DNA from 3 places in the Bacillus sp. YH3-2-B2 genome. Region 3 is predicted to be linked to each of the others. Evidence: riboswitches for the same ligand, from Rfam matches in the RefSeq annotation. Region 3 holds a riboswitch; each other region holds the start of a gene.
What was found. Region 3 has a riboswitch for S-adenosylmethionine ahead of ACWJJX_RS01155 (bifunctional homocysteine S-methyltransferase/methylenetetrahydrofolate reductase). Riboswitches for the same ligand answer to the same signal wherever they lie in the genome.

Region 1: another riboswitch for S-adenosylmethionine. It lies ahead of metE (5-methyltetrahydropteroyltriglutamate--homocysteine S-methyltransferase); the one in region 3 lies ahead of ACWJJX_RS01155 (bifunctional homocysteine S-methyltransferase/methylenetetrahydrofolate reductase).
Region 2: another riboswitch for S-adenosylmethionine. It lies ahead of metK (methionine adenosyltransferase); the one in region 3 lies ahead of ACWJJX_RS01155 (bifunctional homocysteine S-methyltransferase/methylenetetrahydrofolate reductase).

What each region holds. Positions count from the first base shown of each region.
Region 1 covers NZ_JBSJQE010000001.1:400,510-406,288, forward strand. Annotated here, with positions in the region: gene ACWJJX_RS02235 (MFS transporter) at 1-402, opposite strand, end outside; gene yeiL (transcriptional regulator YeiL) at 484-1,155, shown strand; gene metE (5-methyltetrahydropteroyltriglutamate--homocysteine S-methyltransferase) at 1,204-3,492, opposite strand; SAM riboswitch class I at 3,576-3,730, opposite strand; gene ACWJJX_RS02250 (S8 family peptidase) at 3,870-4,829, opposite strand; gene ACWJJX_RS02255 (STAS domain-containing protein) at 5,049-5,779, shown strand, end outside.
Region 2 covers NZ_JBSJQE010000008.1:21,357-27,135, forward strand. Annotated here, with positions in the region: gene ACWJJX_RS18965 (alpha/beta hydrolase family protein) at 3-776, shown strand; gene ACWJJX_RS18970 (DUF2584 domain-containing protein) at 834-1,076, shown strand; gene pckA (phosphoenolpyruvate carboxykinase (ATP)) at 1,119-2,702, opposite strand; SAM riboswitch class I at 2,900-3,039, shown strand; gene metK (methionine adenosyltransferase) at 3,209-4,411, shown strand; gene asnB (asparagine synthase (glutamine-hydrolyzing)) at 4,555-5,779, shown strand, end outside.
Region 3 covers NZ_JBSJQE010000001.1:205,347-211,125, reverse strand. Annotated here, with positions in the region: gene ACWJJX_RS01170 (BMP family lipoprotein) at 1-176, opposite strand, end outside; gene ACWJJX_RS01165 (CvfB family protein) at 348-1,244, opposite strand; gene ACWJJX_RS01160 (YajQ family cyclic di-GMP-binding protein) at 1,344-1,835, shown strand; SAM riboswitch class I at 1,936-2,058, shown strand; gene ACWJJX_RS01155 (bifunctional homocysteine S-methyltransferase/methylenetetrahydrofolate reductase) at 2,148-3,989, shown strand; gene ACWJJX_RS01150 (GNAT family N-acetyltransferase) at 4,071-4,511, shown strand; gene ACWJJX_RS01145 (pentapeptide repeat-containing protein) at 4,710-5,336, shown strand; gene pdxR (MocR-like pyridoxine biosynthesis transcription factor PdxR) at 5,344-5,779, opposite strand, start outside.

The sequences.
Region 1 (5,779 bases), 200 kb from region 3:
CTGCCGGCTTGTCCCATAAGCCTTTAATTCGTTATGCTGTACAAGGACGCCGCAAGCGCTGTCTAAAGCAGGCATTAAAGCCGGGTAAAACACATGCAGCACTAATGTGACAAGAAGCAGGCTTTGAAAAGAATCAGCGGGAATATAACATAAAAGTGCGAGAAGCGTCCCGATTCTGGCGCCGTTTAATAAGGCTTTGCTGCTGAATTTTCCTGATAAATAAGGGAAGAAAAATAATGTGGAAATCCCTCTTGCCGCCAGGCCCAGACTCATAATGAAACTGGCTTCGGATACGGAAACCCCTTTTATATGCACCATCCATCCCGTCCAATAGGGCAGAAAAACACCCCATGTCATAAAAAAACAAAAAAAATGCAGACTCATCCAGCGATATGCTTTCATTCCCGTTCCTCCTTTCATTGGCATGTTATCATGTAAGGACATAAAGACAATATGAGATATCTCATATTTTTGGGGTGGACGATGGAAATTTATAAAGGCGAGAAAAAGCGGCATCAGTTAAAAAAACACTCAATCGCGCATTTATTCTCTTTCCCCGCTGAAGAGTTTATGGAAGTGCGCGAATATGAGCGGGACGAATGGATTATTCAAGAGGGCAGGAGACCTGACTTCCTGTTTTACGTGATTGAAGGAAAAGCGAAAATATATGTAACCCACCAAAACGGGAAAGTCTCTTTAATTAATTTTATCAACAAAAATGATTACATCGGAGAGATGGAACTATTACATGAAGGGTATTACACAAAAGGAATTCAAGCCTCAGCGAAGACTGTTTGTTTTGCTCTGCCTATTTACCGCTGCCGCGCGCAATTGCTGCAGGATGCGAAATTCCTGCGTGAGCTGGCTAAGTTTTTAAGTGCTAAGGCAACGCTTATGGCTTCGAAATATTCACAAAGTCTGGCGTTCCCGCTTGAAAACCGGCTTGCTGATTTTATTTTGCAGACGGCTTATAAAGGGGTTTATAAAGAGAAGCACGTAACGGTCTGTGATTATTTGGGTGTATCTTACCGTCATCTCTTGCATGTGCTGACGCAATTCTGCCAAAAAGGGTATTTGCAAAAAGAGGGGCGGGGCTATCAAATGAAGCAGTATGATTCATTGTATGAACTTGCAGAAGCGCTGCAGAATAAGTAGCATGCCCAGAAAAAACAGCCACCCGCAATTTACGGATGGCTGTTTTCATTATACAAGCTGAGCTTGTTTTTTTCGTGCCTGTTTCGCGGCGTCGACCATATTTTTTAATGCCGCAACGGTTTCTTCCTGCTGTCTTGTTTTCAGTCCGCAGTCCGGGTTTACCCAGAAGCGGTCAGTCGGACACACTTCAAGCGCGTCATCAATAATTTGATAGATTTCTTCAGTTGCCGGCACACGCGGGCTGTGAATGTCGTATACACCGAGTCCGAGGCCTTTCACGTAAGGATGTTCTTTCAGGTACTCTAAAAATCCTCCGTGGCTTCTGCTGTGTTCGATTGTAATGACATCCGCGTCAAGATCATTGATCGTATCTACGATATCTTCAAAGTTGCTGTAACACATATGCGTATGAATCTGCGTCTCGTTTCGCACAGAAGATGTCGTTAACCGGAATGCTTCTGCGGCCCAAGTTAAATATTCATCCCAATCCTGCGTTTTTAACGGCAGACCTTCGCGGAGCGCGGGTTCATCCACTTGGATAATCTGAATACCGGCATCTTCAAGCGCTTTTACTTCTTTTCTGAGGGCAAGCCCGATCTGGAAGGCGATTTCTTTTCTTGAAATATCCACACGCGGGAATGACCAGTTTAAGATGGTGACAGGTCCCGTCAGCATGCCTTTCATGTGTTTTTCCGTCAGCGATTGGGCGTAGACCGTATCTTTTACCGTCATCGGTTCGATAAATTCGACATCTCCGAAAATGACAGGCGGACGTACGCAGCGTGAACCGTAAGACTGCACCCATGCATATTTCGTAAAGGCGAATCCGGCCAGTTTTTCACCGAAGTATTCGACCATATCCGTCCGCTCAAATTCTCCGTGAACGAGCACGTCTAAGCCGATTTCTTCCTGAATGTCAACCCAGCGCTTCGTTTCCGCATTAATAAAGGCTTGGTACTGTTCATCCGTCCAATCTTTTTTCCGCCATTTTTGCCGTGCGCTCCGCACCTCGGCAGATTGAGGGAAGCTTCCGATTGTCGTCGTCGGCAGAAGAGGAAGACCGAGTGATTCATTCTGCAGCGCCAATCGTTCTTCAAAGCTTGCCGGACGGGAGAAGTCTTTTTCCGTCAGCTGATTCAGCTCTTCTTTTTGAGCTGAGTTCGCTCCTGTTGCGAATGCTTTTAAAGCCTTAAGTGCCGCTTTTGATTCTTCGATCTGCTCACTGACGGCCGCTTTGCCGGACAGAAGCCCTTCTTTTAAGACGCCGAGTTCCGCCAGTTTTTCTTTAGCGTATGACAGGCCGTTCAGCAAATCCTTTTCAAGATGCTCGTCAGGGTGTTTCGCCACCGGCACGTGCAGAAGGCTGCTTGAAGGCTGAATCCATAACTCCTCAACATCAGCGTGGCTGAGGATATCCAAAGCCGCATCAAGGCGTTCTTCAACATCAATTTTCCAAATGTTCCGGCCGTCGACCACACCGGCTGCCAGCACTTTATCTTTCGGGAAGCCGTGCTTTTTCAATTGCTCAAGGTTTCTGCCTTTATCATGCACGAAATCAAGTCCGATTCCCTGTACAGGATAAGAAACGAGTTCTTCATATGCATCAACCGAATCAAAGTATGTCTGCAGGAGGACATTCAGCCCTGAGAGCTCTTTTGTGATCGCTTCATAGAGGTCTTTGGCGGCGCGGACGTCTTCAGAAGAAGCTGTCACAAGGGCAGGCTCATCAATCTGAACCCATTTGACGCCTTCTGCTTCAAGTTCTTTCAGCAGCTGCACATAAAGAGGAACAAGGCGTTTTTGAATCGCTTTCGCTTCTGATTCTTCGTATCCTTTCGCAAGCGTGACGAATGTATACGGACCGACGATGACAGGTTTCGTTTCCGCTCCGAATTCTTCTTTGATCCGGCGGTAGTCATCAAGCTGTTTATTTCTCGTCAGACGGAATTCAATGCTTTCGTCATATTCAGGAACGATGTAATGGTAGTTGGTATTGAACCATTTCGTCATTTCACTGGAAACGGCGTCTTTTACACCGCGGGCAATCGCGAAATATGTATCAACGGTATCCGTGATGCTGCGGAATCTCTCCGGAATCCAGTTAAAGCTGACGGCGGTATCAAGCACATGGTCATAATGGGTGAAATCAGAGACCGGCACGATATCGATATGTTGGTCAAGCTGGGTTTTGACAGCTGATAAGAATAAGCCGTCAAGCTCTTTAAGAAACGTTTCTTTATCAGTGTTTCCTTTCCAATAAGCCTCAAGTGCTTTTTTCCATTCTCTGTTCAAGCCGATTCTCGGAAAACCGAGGTTCGAAGTTTTGATTGTTGTCATTAAGTCTCCTCCTTTAAGTGAGATGTAACAAAAAAGCCTCTTTCTCATGAGAGAAAGAGGCTTTAACTTCAAAATGCAAGCCTCTCTTATCTCTCAGATCACGTCTGATGGAATTAGCACCGTGCCTTATGAGACAATTGTCTCGGCGCAAAAATCACGCGCCCCATTTCACAATGGAATTACGGTCGGTTGCTGTTGGGGTCAAAAGGCCAATCCCTCGCCCAACTCTCGATAAGAGAAAGTATTTCAATTTTTTTGAAAAGTTACATCATTTGTTGGTTATCTTATCAGCTTATTCAGATCACTGTCAATAGAAAATCTCACAATTTAAAAATTGGTGATGTGACAAACTGATCAATCATTATACGAGAAAAATATCAGAAAGACAGCAGCTGCGCCTGTTCGGCTCTTTCCATCAGCACTTCAGGCGCGTCTAAATACAGAAATCCGTTCCCGGCCAATGTTTTGGCGATGTCCAAAGGAAGGGTCCGCCGCACGAGCTGGGCGTAGACTTCAGCCTCAGAAAGCGTCCGCTGAAACGCGTCCTGTTCAAGCCCTTTTATTAAGGCAAGCGCTCCGCTCACATGCGGGGCGGCCATTGAAGTGCCCGTCAGCTTCCCGTATTTATGGTTGGGAAGGGTGGAGAGAATATTTTCTCCCGGAGCCACCAGGTCAATCTCTTTATTGGCGTTTGAAAATTCAGACGATTTACGGGCGATTGAGACTGATCCGACTGCGATTACTTCGTTGTAAGCGGCCGGATATGACAGTTCCTCTGTACGCTCGTCTCCGTCGCCTTCGTTTCCTGCCGCGCAAACGACCAGAACACCGCTGTTTACCGCATTTGTGACGGCTTCTTTCAATTCAGGCACATCGTTCGGCCCGCCGAGTGACATGGAAATAATGTCCGCCTTTTGTTCAACGGCGTAGTTGATGCCGTTAATGATCCATTCGTATTTGCCGCTGCCGTTTTGACCGCCGAGAACTTTAACGATTAAAAGGCTTGCTTCCGGCGCGACACCCGAAATTCCGCCGTTTGAATCATTGGCGGCAATCGTTCCGGAAACGTGTGTCCCGTGTCCGTTGTAATCGGAAATCACGTCTTCTTTGCCTGCGTCATCATCGGTGAAGTTTTTCCCGCCGACAATCCGGTCTTTCAAATCAGGATGATTGATGTCGCAGCCTGTGTCAAGCACCGCGATTTTAATATCCTTGCCTTTAAACCCTTTTGCCCACAACTCTGGCGCCTTAATCACTTTAATCCCCTCAGGAAGCTCGTTCACATCCATGATCTGTTCATCCGTGACATAAGGAATCAAATGCATTTCACCATTCATAAAAAAGCCCTCCTTTTTTATGCTTGCGAGTGGATACAAGGGTGTTGCTACTATTTTATGGCAGAGCATGCCGGCCGGAAAGAGTCATTTGAAGCATTTTCATAAAAAAGGCGTAATCTATCGTACTAAAAAATTTCAAATAAATGGATAGTTTAACAGCTTTCATTTTCATTCATGACCCGCTGACGCTATAATTGGAAATGGGAAAGGAGAAGAGATATGAAGATAAGTGAAGCATTATACAGCTATTTTTCAGAACAAGTGGATCAAATTGCGAAAGAGTGGATCGAAACGATGGAAGATTCGGATCCTAATTCGATTTATTCTTTGACAAATCCCGTCATCACAGAAGAACTGACGGAGCAGGATAAAGAATTTTACCGGCATATTAATAAAATGTATATCATGCCGGAAAAAGAATTTTTAGAAGAGTTCGAGCGGTGGGTGATTGAGCTTGCGAAAGACCAGAAGCATCTGGATACTCCCGTCCAGTATGTGGTCCGTGAATTCATGAGAAACCGGAGACTATACATCAGTTATTATGATGCGTTTGCCGATAAACATGAATCTTCGTTTGCTCAGGGAGAAAGGAAGAAATGGGAGAATTTAATTGCACAAGTATTTGATTTTACGATTTACACGTTTGTCGATCATGCTGAGCATAACTCAAAAATGCAGCTGAATGCGCAAAGAGAAATGATTTTGGAGTTAAGCTCGCCGGTTATCACGCTGAGCAAACGGACGGCGCTGCTGCCGCTTGTCGGCGATATTGACACGGAGCGCGCCAAATTCATTCTTGAAAATACGCTGAGCACATGTGCAAAACGGCTGATTGAACATCTGTTAATTGACCTGTCGGGTGTAGTGGTTGTCGATACGATGGTGGCGCATCAGATTTTTAAATTAATTGAGGCGCTGAAATTGATCGGCGTCACGTCCACTTTATCCGG
Region 2 (5,779 bases), on a different contig from region 3:
TTTTGCTGGTAGAAAAGAAAAGGTTCCCGTCTCCGAGTCCGCATGTCCGCCTCTTTGCGGTATGCTATGAGTCAGAAGGTCTGAAGGTAAAGGGGCTCCTTGCCGAACCTGCGGCGCCGGGAACATATGACGGTTTTTTATATTTGCGCGGCGGCATAAAAAATGTCGGCATGGTACGCCCTGGGAGAATCGTTCAATTCGCTTCCCAAGGCTTTGTCGTGTTTGCGCCTTATTACAGAGGCAACCAGGGCGGCGAGGGAAATGAAGATTTTGCGGGAGAGGACAGAGAGGACGCGTTTTCCGCTTTCCGCCTTCTTCGGGAGCATCCGAACGTCAGGGAAGGGCGGGTGCATATTTTCGGTTTTTCCCGGGGCGGAATCATGGGGCTTTTGACCGCGATTGAAATGGGGCATCAAGCGGCTTCACTCGTTTCATGGGGCGGTGTGAGCGATATGGTGCTTACTTATGAAGAGCGGAAGGATATGCGGCGGATGATGAAGCGGGTGATCGGCGGCACGCCGAAAAAGGTGCCGGATGAATACAGATGGCGTTCGCCGTTTGAAAAAGCAGACCGCATTCAGGCCCCTGTGCTGCTCATCCATGGAGAGAATGATGAGAATGTTTCGATTGAACACGCCCGGATGATCGAGGACAAGCTGAAAGAGGCGGGGAAACCGGTGGAAACTTGGTATTACAGCGGTTTTACGCATTATTTTCCGCCGCAGGAAAACAGACGCATTGTCCGGCGGCTGGCGGAATGGATGAAGACACGGTAAGATGCCTGATTTATGATATGATAATAAAGAATAAGAGAATGAAAGGGGATTTTCATTTTGGGAATGCCTGTTGAATTTAATACCATGATTGTGACAAAAGGCAATGAAAAACGGATAGAGGAAAATATCTTTTTATTGGAGAAAGAGGGCTACCGCGTCTATCCTCTTGATATTCCGATGGACGTGCGCAAAACGAAAACCGGAGAGAAATCCGGCACCGGCGAGGTCCAAAAGCTCGAATGGGCGAACGGCCGGACAAGCATTACATACAGACTCACTTCGCTTCATTCGACAAACTGAAAAAACAAAAGCCGAGGGCATAAACGCCCTTGGCTTTTTTGATTACACGAGAGGTCCGCCGGCTTTGGCAATCGAGTCTGCATGGGAAAACTTTTTAAAGTTTTCTTTAAACTCATTGGCTAAAAACAGCGCTTTTTCGTTGTATGCTTGTTTATCGCTCCATGTGTTTTCAGGCTGAAGAACTTCATCCGGCACGCCCGGAACATGAACGGGACTGTGCAGGCCGAAAATGCTGTCTGCCGTCATGTCAGTCTGGTTCAGTCTGCCGTCAATAGCGGCTTTGACCATCGCTCTTGTATACGAAAGTTTCATCCGTTCTCCGACTCCGTACCCTCCGCCGGTCCAGCCTGTGTTGACCAGGAAGACTTGAACGCCGTGTTCGTCGATTTTACGCCCGAGCATTTCGGCATATACATGTGCCGGAAGCGGAAGGAACGGTGAACCGAAGCATGTCGAGAAAGTCGTTTGCGGAGATGTCACGCCGCGTTCGGTTCCCGCGAGTTTACTGGTGTAGCCGCTTAAGAAGTGATACATCGCCTGTTCCTTCGTCAGTTTGCTGATCGGAGGAAGCACGCCGAATGCGTCCGCCGTTAGAAAGACGATCGCCTGCGGATGGCCGGCAATGCTAGGCTGCACGATATTGCCGATCATCTCAATCGGATATGCGGCTCTTGTGTTTTCCGTGTAGAAGGAATTGTCGTAATCCGCTTCACCCGTTTTTTCATCAAGCACGACATTCTCAAGAACAGACCCGAAGCGGATCGCACGAAAAATCTGCGGTTCTTTTTCCTCGCTCAGATTGATACATTTAGCGTAACATCCGCCTTCAATGTTGAAAACGCCGGAATCTGACCAGCCGTGCTCGTCATCTCCGATCAGTTTGCGGTCCGCATCGGCTGAAAGCGTCGTTTTCCCTGTGCCGGAAAGGCCGAAAAACAGGGCGACATCACCTTTTTCACCGACGTTGGCTGAACAGTGCATCGGCAGTATATCCTGCTGCGGAAGCAGGAAGTTCATAATGGAAAATATTGATTTTTTCATTTCTCCGGCGTATTCGGTGCCGCCGATTAAAATGACGCGCTTTTCGAAAGAGACAATGATAAATGTTTCCGAATGCGTGCCGTCCGTCTCCGGGTCTGCTTTAAAATGCGGAGCTGAGAGAATGGTGAAAGGCTGCGCTTGCGGGTCTCTTTCATCCGTTTCCGGTCTGATAAACAGCTGGCGCGCGAATAAATTGTGCCACGCAAATTCATTTACGACCGTAATCGGCAGTCTGTATTTTTCATCCGCTCCCGCGAATCCTTCAAACACAAACAGTTCATCCCGCTGTTTTAAGTAGCTGACGACTTTGGCGTACAGCTTTTCAAACGCCTCTTCAGAAATGGGCTGATTCACCGCGCCCCAATCAATTTGATTTTCTGTGCTTTGTTCACGGACGATAAATTTATCTTTAGGTGACCGGCCTGTATATGCGCCGGTGGTGGCGCGTACGGCGCCCGTTGATGTCAGCGTTCCTTCATTTCGGCTGATTACTTTTTCGGTAAGTTTTGGAGCCGATAAATTATGATGCACATTCGGACTTGCAAGTAATGCTTGAAGATCTGCGGTTAAATCAACTAATTTCATAAAAACCTTCCTTTGCCGGTTTATTTGTATTTCGCTGAATGTGGAATTAGTATAACATATATCTGAAAATAGTCTATACTATTTGCGGTTTTTTGTTTGTGTTTTTCCATTGCTTCCCGAAATAAAGGCGCGCAATCGCTTTAATTCATATTGACACTTTCCGCCCTTTTACGATAAGATATTTCATTGAGCGGATACTCTTATCCCGAGCTGGCGGAGGGACAGGCCCGATGAAGCCCAGCAACCGGTTTCTCTGTAAAAAAGCAGGTGAAAACACTGTGGGAAACCAAGGTGCTAACCTGATGCAAGGTTTAATATTTTCCTTGAGCGATAAGAGTGAAAGGCACACAGACCAAACCCTTTCCTCGAGTGGAAAAGGTTTTTTTATTTCATAAAATATGCCAATTAACATTCTCTGATATAGTATGACATTGTATTAAGAGGGAGCGAGTTCCGTATCATATGAGAAGGTCTTGCAAAAGATCTTTTTTCAGGAGGAAAAGTGAATGAGTAAAAACCGTCGACTATTTACATCTGAATCTGTTACTGAGGGTCATCCGGACAAAATCTGTGACCAAATTTCTGACAGTATCTTAGATGAGATTTTAAAAAATGACCCGAACGCGCGCGTGGCCTGCGAAACATCTGTAACGACAGGACTTGTGCTGGTAAGCGGAGAGATTACTACATCAACATACGTTGACATTCCGAAAACAGTCCGTGAAACGATTAAAGAAATCGGCTACACACGCGCCAAATACGGATTTGATGCGGAGACTTGCGCTGTTTTAACATCAATTGATGAACAGTCTGCGGATATCGCAATGGGTGTCGATCAGGCTCTTGAAGCGCGTGAAGGCACAATGAGCGATGCTGAAATCGAAGCAATCGGAGCGGGAGACCAAGGCCTGATGTTCGGTTATGCGTGTAACGAAACGAAAGAGCTTATGCCGCTTCCGATCTCTTTGGCGCATAAATTAGCCCGCCGTTTGAGCGAAGTCCGCAAAGAAGACATTCTTCCGTACCTTCGCCCTGACGGCAAAACGCAAGTTACCGTTGAATATGATGAAAACAACAAGCCGGTCCGCATCGACGCGATCGTCATTTCAACTCAGCACCACCCGGAAATTACGCTTGAGCAGATTCAGCGCAATCTGAAAGAGCATGTCATTAACCCTGTTGTGCCTGAGGAACTGATCGATGAAGAAACAAAATACTTCATCAACCCTACGGGACGTTTCGTAATCGGCGGACCTCAAGGTGATGCGGGTCTTACCGGCCGTAAAATCATCGTTGACACATACGGCGGATATGCACGTCACGGCGGCGGCGCATTCTCCGGTAAGGATGCGACGAAGGTAGACCGTTCTGCGGCATACGCTGCGAGATACGTAGCGAAAAACATCGTGGCAGCAGGTCTTGCTGATTCTTGTGAAGTGCAGCTTGCATACGCGATCGGCGTGGCACAGCCTGTTTCTATTTCCATCAATACATTTGATACAGGAAAAGCTTCTGAAGAAAAACTGATCGAAGTCGTACGGAATAACTTCGACCTGAGACCTGCCGGCATTATTAAAATGCTTGATCTGCGCCGCCCGATCTATAAGCAGACAGCTGCTTACGGCCACTTCGGACGTCATGATGTAGATCTTCCTTGGGAGCGTACTGACAAGGCGGATGCGCTTCGCAAAGAAGCACTAGGAGAATAATTTTATAGCCGCTTACTTAAGCGGCTTTCCCTTTTTGTAGATGCTGCCATGCTTATTTTTTACATAGCGTGAAACCAATGGCGTAACAAAGCGTCTATAAAAAGGGGGTCCAATTAGAAAATTACACTTATGGAGGCTATACTATGTGTGGATTTGTCGGTGTTTTTAATAAGCATCCATTAACTCAAACCGCAGATCAAGAAGAGCTAATCAAACAAATGAACCAAATGATCGTTCACCGCGGTCCTGACAGCGATGGGTATTATCATGATGAGCACGTCGGATTCGGCTTCAGACGGCTCAGTATTATTGACGTAGAAAACGGCGGACAGCCTTTATCATATGAAGACGAAAAATATTGGATCATTTTTAACGGCGAAATCTATAACTACATTGAATTGAGAGAAGAGCTTGAAGCGAAAGGCTACACTTTCAATACAGATTCCGATACCGAAGTGCTCCTTGCGACATACCGTCATTATAAAGAAGAAGCCGCTTCAAAGCTTCGCGGAATGTTTGCGTTTTTAATCTGGAACAAGGCTGACCGCGTCATGTACGGCGCGAGAGACCCGTTCGGAATTAAACCGCTGTATTACACAACCATCGGGGACAAAGTATATTTTGCATCTGAAAGAAAGAGTTTAATGGCCGCTCAAAACGGTATTGATCTTGATACAGCTTCTTTACAGCAATATATGTCTTTCCAATTCGTTCCTGAACCGAGCACGCTTGACGCTGAAGTAAAAAAAGTCGAGCCGGGCAGCCAGTTTACGATCCGCCCGGAAGGCGACATCGCGTTTAAAACATATTTCAAAGCGAACTTTAAGCCTGTTCAGTCTGATGAAGATAAATTGGTGAAAGAAGTCAGAGACGCAATCTTTGACTCTGTCAAAGTTCACATGAGAAGTGACGTTCCTGTCGGTTCGTTTCTATCCGGCGGTATCGACTCTTCTTTTATCGTCTCAGTTGCGAAAGAATTTCACCCGAGCCTTAAAACATTTTCCGTCGGTTTTGAGCAGCAGGGCTTCAGTGAAGTTGACGTAGCGAAGGAAACGGCTGCCGCGCTCGGGATTGAAAATATAAGCAAAGTCATTTCTCCTGAGGAGTATATGAATGAGCTTCCGAAAATCGTCTGGCACTTTGATGACCCGCTTGCAGATCCGGCGGCGATTCCTTTGTACTTTGTCGCGAAAGAAGCGAAAAAGCATGTAACGGTTGCATTATCCGGGGAAGGCGCGGACGAGCTGTTCGGCGGGTACAATATTTACCGCGAACCGCTGTCGCTTAAACCGTTTGAACGCATTCCGTCCGGTCTGAAAAAAATGCTTCTTCATGTGGCGTCCGTCATGCCTGAAGGAATGAGAGGGA
Region 3 (5,779 bases):
TTCATCAAACCTTGAAAGCCTGAATCATTAAATGATTGGTCGCCGAGGCCGTTGTCTGTCAGCATGATGCCGATTGTTTTCGTTTTTTCGGCCGCCGTCTCCTCGGATTTGCCGGCACATCCCGCCGTGCTGAGCGCAAGCAGCAGTACAGCCGCAAATATCGCCATTTTTCTCATTGAAACTCTCCTTTTGTTTTTTTCTATAGTTATATATCGGTTCGGATGTCAGAATATTTTATTTCAATAAAATATGTATGTTCGGCAGGGTGATAAACAAATGAGGGATATAGGAGCTTTTGAGAAAATAAAAAACACCGGTTTTGGTTCACCGATGTTTTTGCAGAAAATTTATTGTTTTTCGTATGTCCAGCCGTCTTTCTGATACACTTTGCCGTTTTTCATCAGGTGCCCGAGCGCCCGCTTAAAGGCGGCTTTGCTTAAATGAAACCGTTCGCGGATATCGTCAGGATCGCTTTTGTCTCCGTAAGGCATCGCGCCGTTTCTTGATCTCAGATAGGTCAGAATCTCCTCCGCGTCAACCGAAAGCGCATCCTGCTTTCTCGGCAGCAGGGACATGTTGACGGAGCCGTCTTCCTTCACCTCGATGACACGCCCCGTCACGCGGCTGCCGAGTCTCGGCTCTTCTTTTCTTTCTGAAGGGTGAATAAACGCGCGGATGCCTTCATCGGTTATCAGAAAAGAGCCTGATGCGATCAGTCTGTACACCGTGCCTGTCAGGTCTTTATTCATGACGTCTTCCTCTGCATCCGTAAATAATTCACTGATGATATCCTCAGGCGCCGGCTTGGCAAACATGCGTCCGCGGCTTGTCACCTTCAGCATGCAATACAGTCTGTCGCCTTTTTGCGGCCAGACGGATTTGTACGGAGGCAGGTGCTCCGTTGCGACGAGCGCGTCTTTTGACAGACCGACGTCGACGAATACGCCCATATCCTCCACAGCGTCCGTCACTTCCACCCATCCGTAGTCATAAAAGCTGATAAGCGGCTTTTTCATCGTCGCCGCGAGTCTTTCCTGATGATCGACGTAAATAAATACGTCCACTTCATCTCTGTCTTCAATATCCTCTGTAATTTCACTGTTATGTAAAAGAACCGTATCCTCGCCGTCGGTTAAAAAATAACCGAAATCGGTTTGGTGATCTATACTAAGCGTGAGCTGCTGCCCTGGTCTCATGTTATCGTCCTTCCTGATTCGCCCGTATGGGGCTGATGTTTTTCTCATTTTTTCCAATATGCATAAATTCATGCTTTATGCAGTTGGACATTTCTCTTTATTCTACTATAATCAACTCATAAGTGAAATGTTATAGGAGGTTTTCTCATGGCAAAAGAAAGTTCTTTTGATATTGTATCCAAAGTTGAATTTCCCGAAGTGCAGAATGCGATTCAGATGACGCTGAAAGAAATCGGCACGCGCTATGACTTTAAAGGATCGAAAAGCGATGTAACTTTAGAAAAGGAAGAACTTGTCCTGATTTCTGATGACGAGTTTAAACTGAATCAGCTCAAAGATGTGCTGAGCGGCAAGCTGATCAAACGGGACGTGCCGACGAAAAACATTGAATACGGTAAAATCGAAAATGCCTCAGGGGGCACGGTGCGCCAGCGCGCGAAGCTTGTACAGGGCATTGATAAAGACAACGCCAAAAAAATCAACGCTGTGATTAAAAACTCCGGCTTGAAGGTCAAGTCGCAGATTCAGGACGACCAAGTGCGCGTCACCGGAAAAAATAAAGATGATCTGCAGCAGATTATTGCAGCCGTCCGCGGGGCAGACCTGCCGATTGACGTTCAATTTATTAATTTTAGATAAATTATGTGATTCCTATTGATTATTGTCTCTATTTTCGGTAAATTTGGAGAAAGGGATTTTCACAGTTAAGTTTTGGAAACCCATGACAATTATATGAACGTTCTTATCAAGAGAAGCCGAGGGACTGGCCCGACGACGCTTCAGCAACCGGTGTAATGGTTTAACCCAAACCATGACCAAGGTGCTAAATCCAGCAAGCTAAAAACAGCTTGGAAGATAAGAAGAGAGACAAATGATTACAAAGTCTTCTTCTTAAGAAGACTTTTTTTATTTCTCTTTTTTCCTTGCTGAATGTGACGAAGGAGGCAAACAATGGGACTATTACAAGACTTAAAAGAACGGATTTTAATCGGAGACGGCGCGATGGGCACTCTCCTCTATTCCTACGGCATTGACAGATGTTTTGAGGAACTGAACGTATCAAAGCCCGAGGAAATCAAGCGGATACATAAGGCTTACGTCGAAGCCGGGGCAGACATCATCCAGACAAATACGTACGGCGCGAATTTTATTAAGCTCTCAAGATACGGACTTGAGGATGAAACGAAAAAAATCAATCAGGAGGCGGTCAGAATCGCGCGCGCTTCCTCAGACGGCGCTTATGTATTGGGAACGATGGGCGGCATCCGCACCTTTAACAAAAACGCCTACAGCCTGGAGGAGATTAAACGCAGCTTTCGGGAGCAGCTTTATTTATTGCTTCACGAAGAGCCGGACGGTCTGCTCCTGGAAACATACTATGATTTAGAAGAGGCGCGCGAAGTGCTGAAGATAGCGAGAAAAGAAACGGAACTTCCGATTATGCTGAACGTATCCATGCACGAACAGGGCGTGCTGCAGGACGGAACGCCGCTTCGGGAAGCCCTCAGGTCAATTGCCGATCTCGGCGCTGACATAACGGGAATCAATTGCCGGCTCGGCCCGTACCACATGATTGAAGCGCTCACCGAAGTGCCGATTTTCCGTGACGCTTATTTATCGGTCTACCCGAACAGCAGCCTTCCGTCTTTAGAAGAAGGCCGGCTTGTGTATGATACGGACGATGCCTATTTCCGGGAGAGCGCCGTACAGTTCCGCACTCAGGGCGCGCGCATTATCGGCGGCTGCTGCGGTACGACGCCAAACCATATCAGAGCCATGGCTGAAGCGGTCCGCGGACTTTCTCCCGTCACTGATAAAGAAGTGAAAATCAGACGGGAAGAAGAAGTCATCTCCGTCCGGAACGAACGGACCGAGCCGGGTTTAAACGAAATCGCCGCTCAAAAACGGTCAATTATCGTAGAGCTTGACCCGCCGAAAAAATTGAATTTTGACAAATTTCTGCAAGCGGCGGCTGAATTAAAAGAAACCGGCATAGAAGCGCTGACGCTTGCCGACAATTCATTGGCGACACCGCGGATCAGCAATGCCGCCTGCGGTTCATTGCTGAAAGAGCGCCTTGATATCCGTTCTCTCGTTCACATTACATGCAGAGACCGCAACATCATCGGCCTTCAGTCACATTTAATGGGGCTGGATACGCTCGGGCTTACCGACATTTTAGCCATCACGGGTGATCCTTCAAAAATCGGCGACTTTCCGGGGGCTACCTCCGTCTATGATTTAACGTCCTTTGACTTGATCAGGCTGATTAAGCAATTCAACGAGGGCATTTCTTTATCAGGGAAACCGCTCGGCAAGAAAACGAACTTTTCCGTAGCCGGAGCATTTAATCCGAATGTCCGCCATCTTGATAAAGCAGTAAAACGGCTGGAGAAAAAAATCGAGTGCGGAGCTGACTACTTCGTGTCCCAGCCTGTCTACTCGGAGCAGCAGCTCATTGACATTCATCATGAAACGAAACACCTCAAAACACCGGTGTATATCGGAATTATGCCGTTAACGAGCAGCCGCAATGCAGAGTTCATTCATCATGAGATCCCGGGCATTAAGCTGTCAGACAGCATCCGGGAAAAAATGGCGCTCGCCGGCGAAGACAAGCAAAAGCAGAAAGCCGAAGGCCTCGCCATCGCCAAGTCGCTTCTCGACACGGCGTGCGAACTGTTTAACGGAATTTATTTAATCACCCCGTTTCTCCGTTCTGATTTGACATCAGAGCTTGCAGCTTATATTAAGCAAAAGGATGAAAAGCGGGCTGATGTATATTTGCATTGACGCGGAAGAGGCCGCCTGATATGACAGGCGGCTTTTTCATGGTACGATACAGAAAAAGAATCAAACAAAGGAGGATTTTTTATGGTTGAAGTAAAACCCATCACCGCAGAAGACACATACGCCATCAGACACAGCGTGCTGCGCCCCCATCAGACGATTGAGGATTGTAAATATGATCAGGACAGCGTCAAAGGAGCATTTCATCTCGGAGGTTTTTACGACGGGACATTGATCAGCATCGCTTCTTTCTACCCGCAGAACCAGCAGGCTTTACAGGCGGCGCCCGCCTACCAGCTGCGCGGCATGGCAACGCTTGAAGAATACCGGACGCAAAAAGCGGGAAGCACGTTAATCGCCTATGCGGAACGGAAACTGGCAGATATGGGGGCTGCGCTTGTCTGGTGCAACGCCAGATGCCACGTGAAGGGATATTACGAAAAGCTCGGCTGGAAAAGCACGGGCAGCCCCTTTGACATACCCGGCATCGGCCCGCATGTGATCATGTATAAAGAACTCGCCTGAAACAGACAAAAGCCCTTGGGGACATGTCTCTAAGGGTATTACCTTGAATGTCACGTCTGCTTTTATATGCGACACTATTGACGCCCTCCCGCTTTTTTAATACCCTTTGTACATCACGCAACAGCAAGGTTGGCAGGCAGAAAGCGATATCTGCCAATTGCCGATTTCAGCTATTATGTTTAGAAAAGGGAGTATGAGATGAATACGATCCAAAAACCGAAAATCCCGAAAGAATTGCCGGTGCTTTCTTTCACTGAAGCGCTTCAGGATGAGGAGCTCAAAGAAGTCATCATTGAAAACGGCATCGTAAACGGCAAACTGGACGGCCTGCGTGCCGAAAAAGTCATTTTCAGAAACATCGTTTTTACGGATATCTCTTTCAGACATATGGAATGTACGGATGTCCTGTTTGAGAAATGCGATGTCTCAAACGCTGATTTCAGCGGAAGCATCATCCATAGAACGGCGTTTCAGCATTCAAAACTTCTCGGCTTGAATCTGGCGGATTCCGCCATGCGTCATGTACGGTTTGAAGACTGCCTCGCAAATTACAGCTCCTTCAGCTATTCCAATATGAAGCATGTCCGTTTTGACTCGTGCGGCCTTTCAGAAAGTGAGTGGAATGATGCCGTTCTTGAATACACAGATCTTGACGTCTGTGATTTGAACGGCGCAAACTTCATCGGCACGTCTCTTTTTAATATGGATATCAGCACGTGCACATTTGATCATCTGCATGTCTCGCTTGATAAGCTGAAAGGATGCCGCATCTCTCCGGCGCATGCCGTTACATTCGCAGAAGCGCTCGGCGCCATTGTGACGTGATCTTTTATTAAACGAAACGGCGGGCAATGTCCGCTATCGTTTGAATGCCTTTTTCCAAGTCCGGTAAAGATGCGTACGAATAGGAAAGACGCAGGCTTTGCCGGTCTTCGGGAAGATAGAGAGCTCCCGGATTGATCAGCACGCCGGCCTCCAAGGCACGGATGAAAAGCGTCTGAACGGTGAATGCTTTATGGAAGGTGACCCAAATATAAAAGCCCCCCTCCGGCACACGCCACTCCGCAATATCTCCCGCGTATCTTTCAAGAAAACGCAATGCCGCATCTCTCCTGATTTTGAGTTCCTTTCTGAGACGCAAAAGACGCTCTTCACAGCGGCCGCTTGACAGCCATTGACATGCCGCCCATTGAGATAAAGCGCTGGAGCCGTAATCCGTCTGCATTTTAATATCGGCGAGCCTGTCTGCAACCGGCTCAGGGGCGACG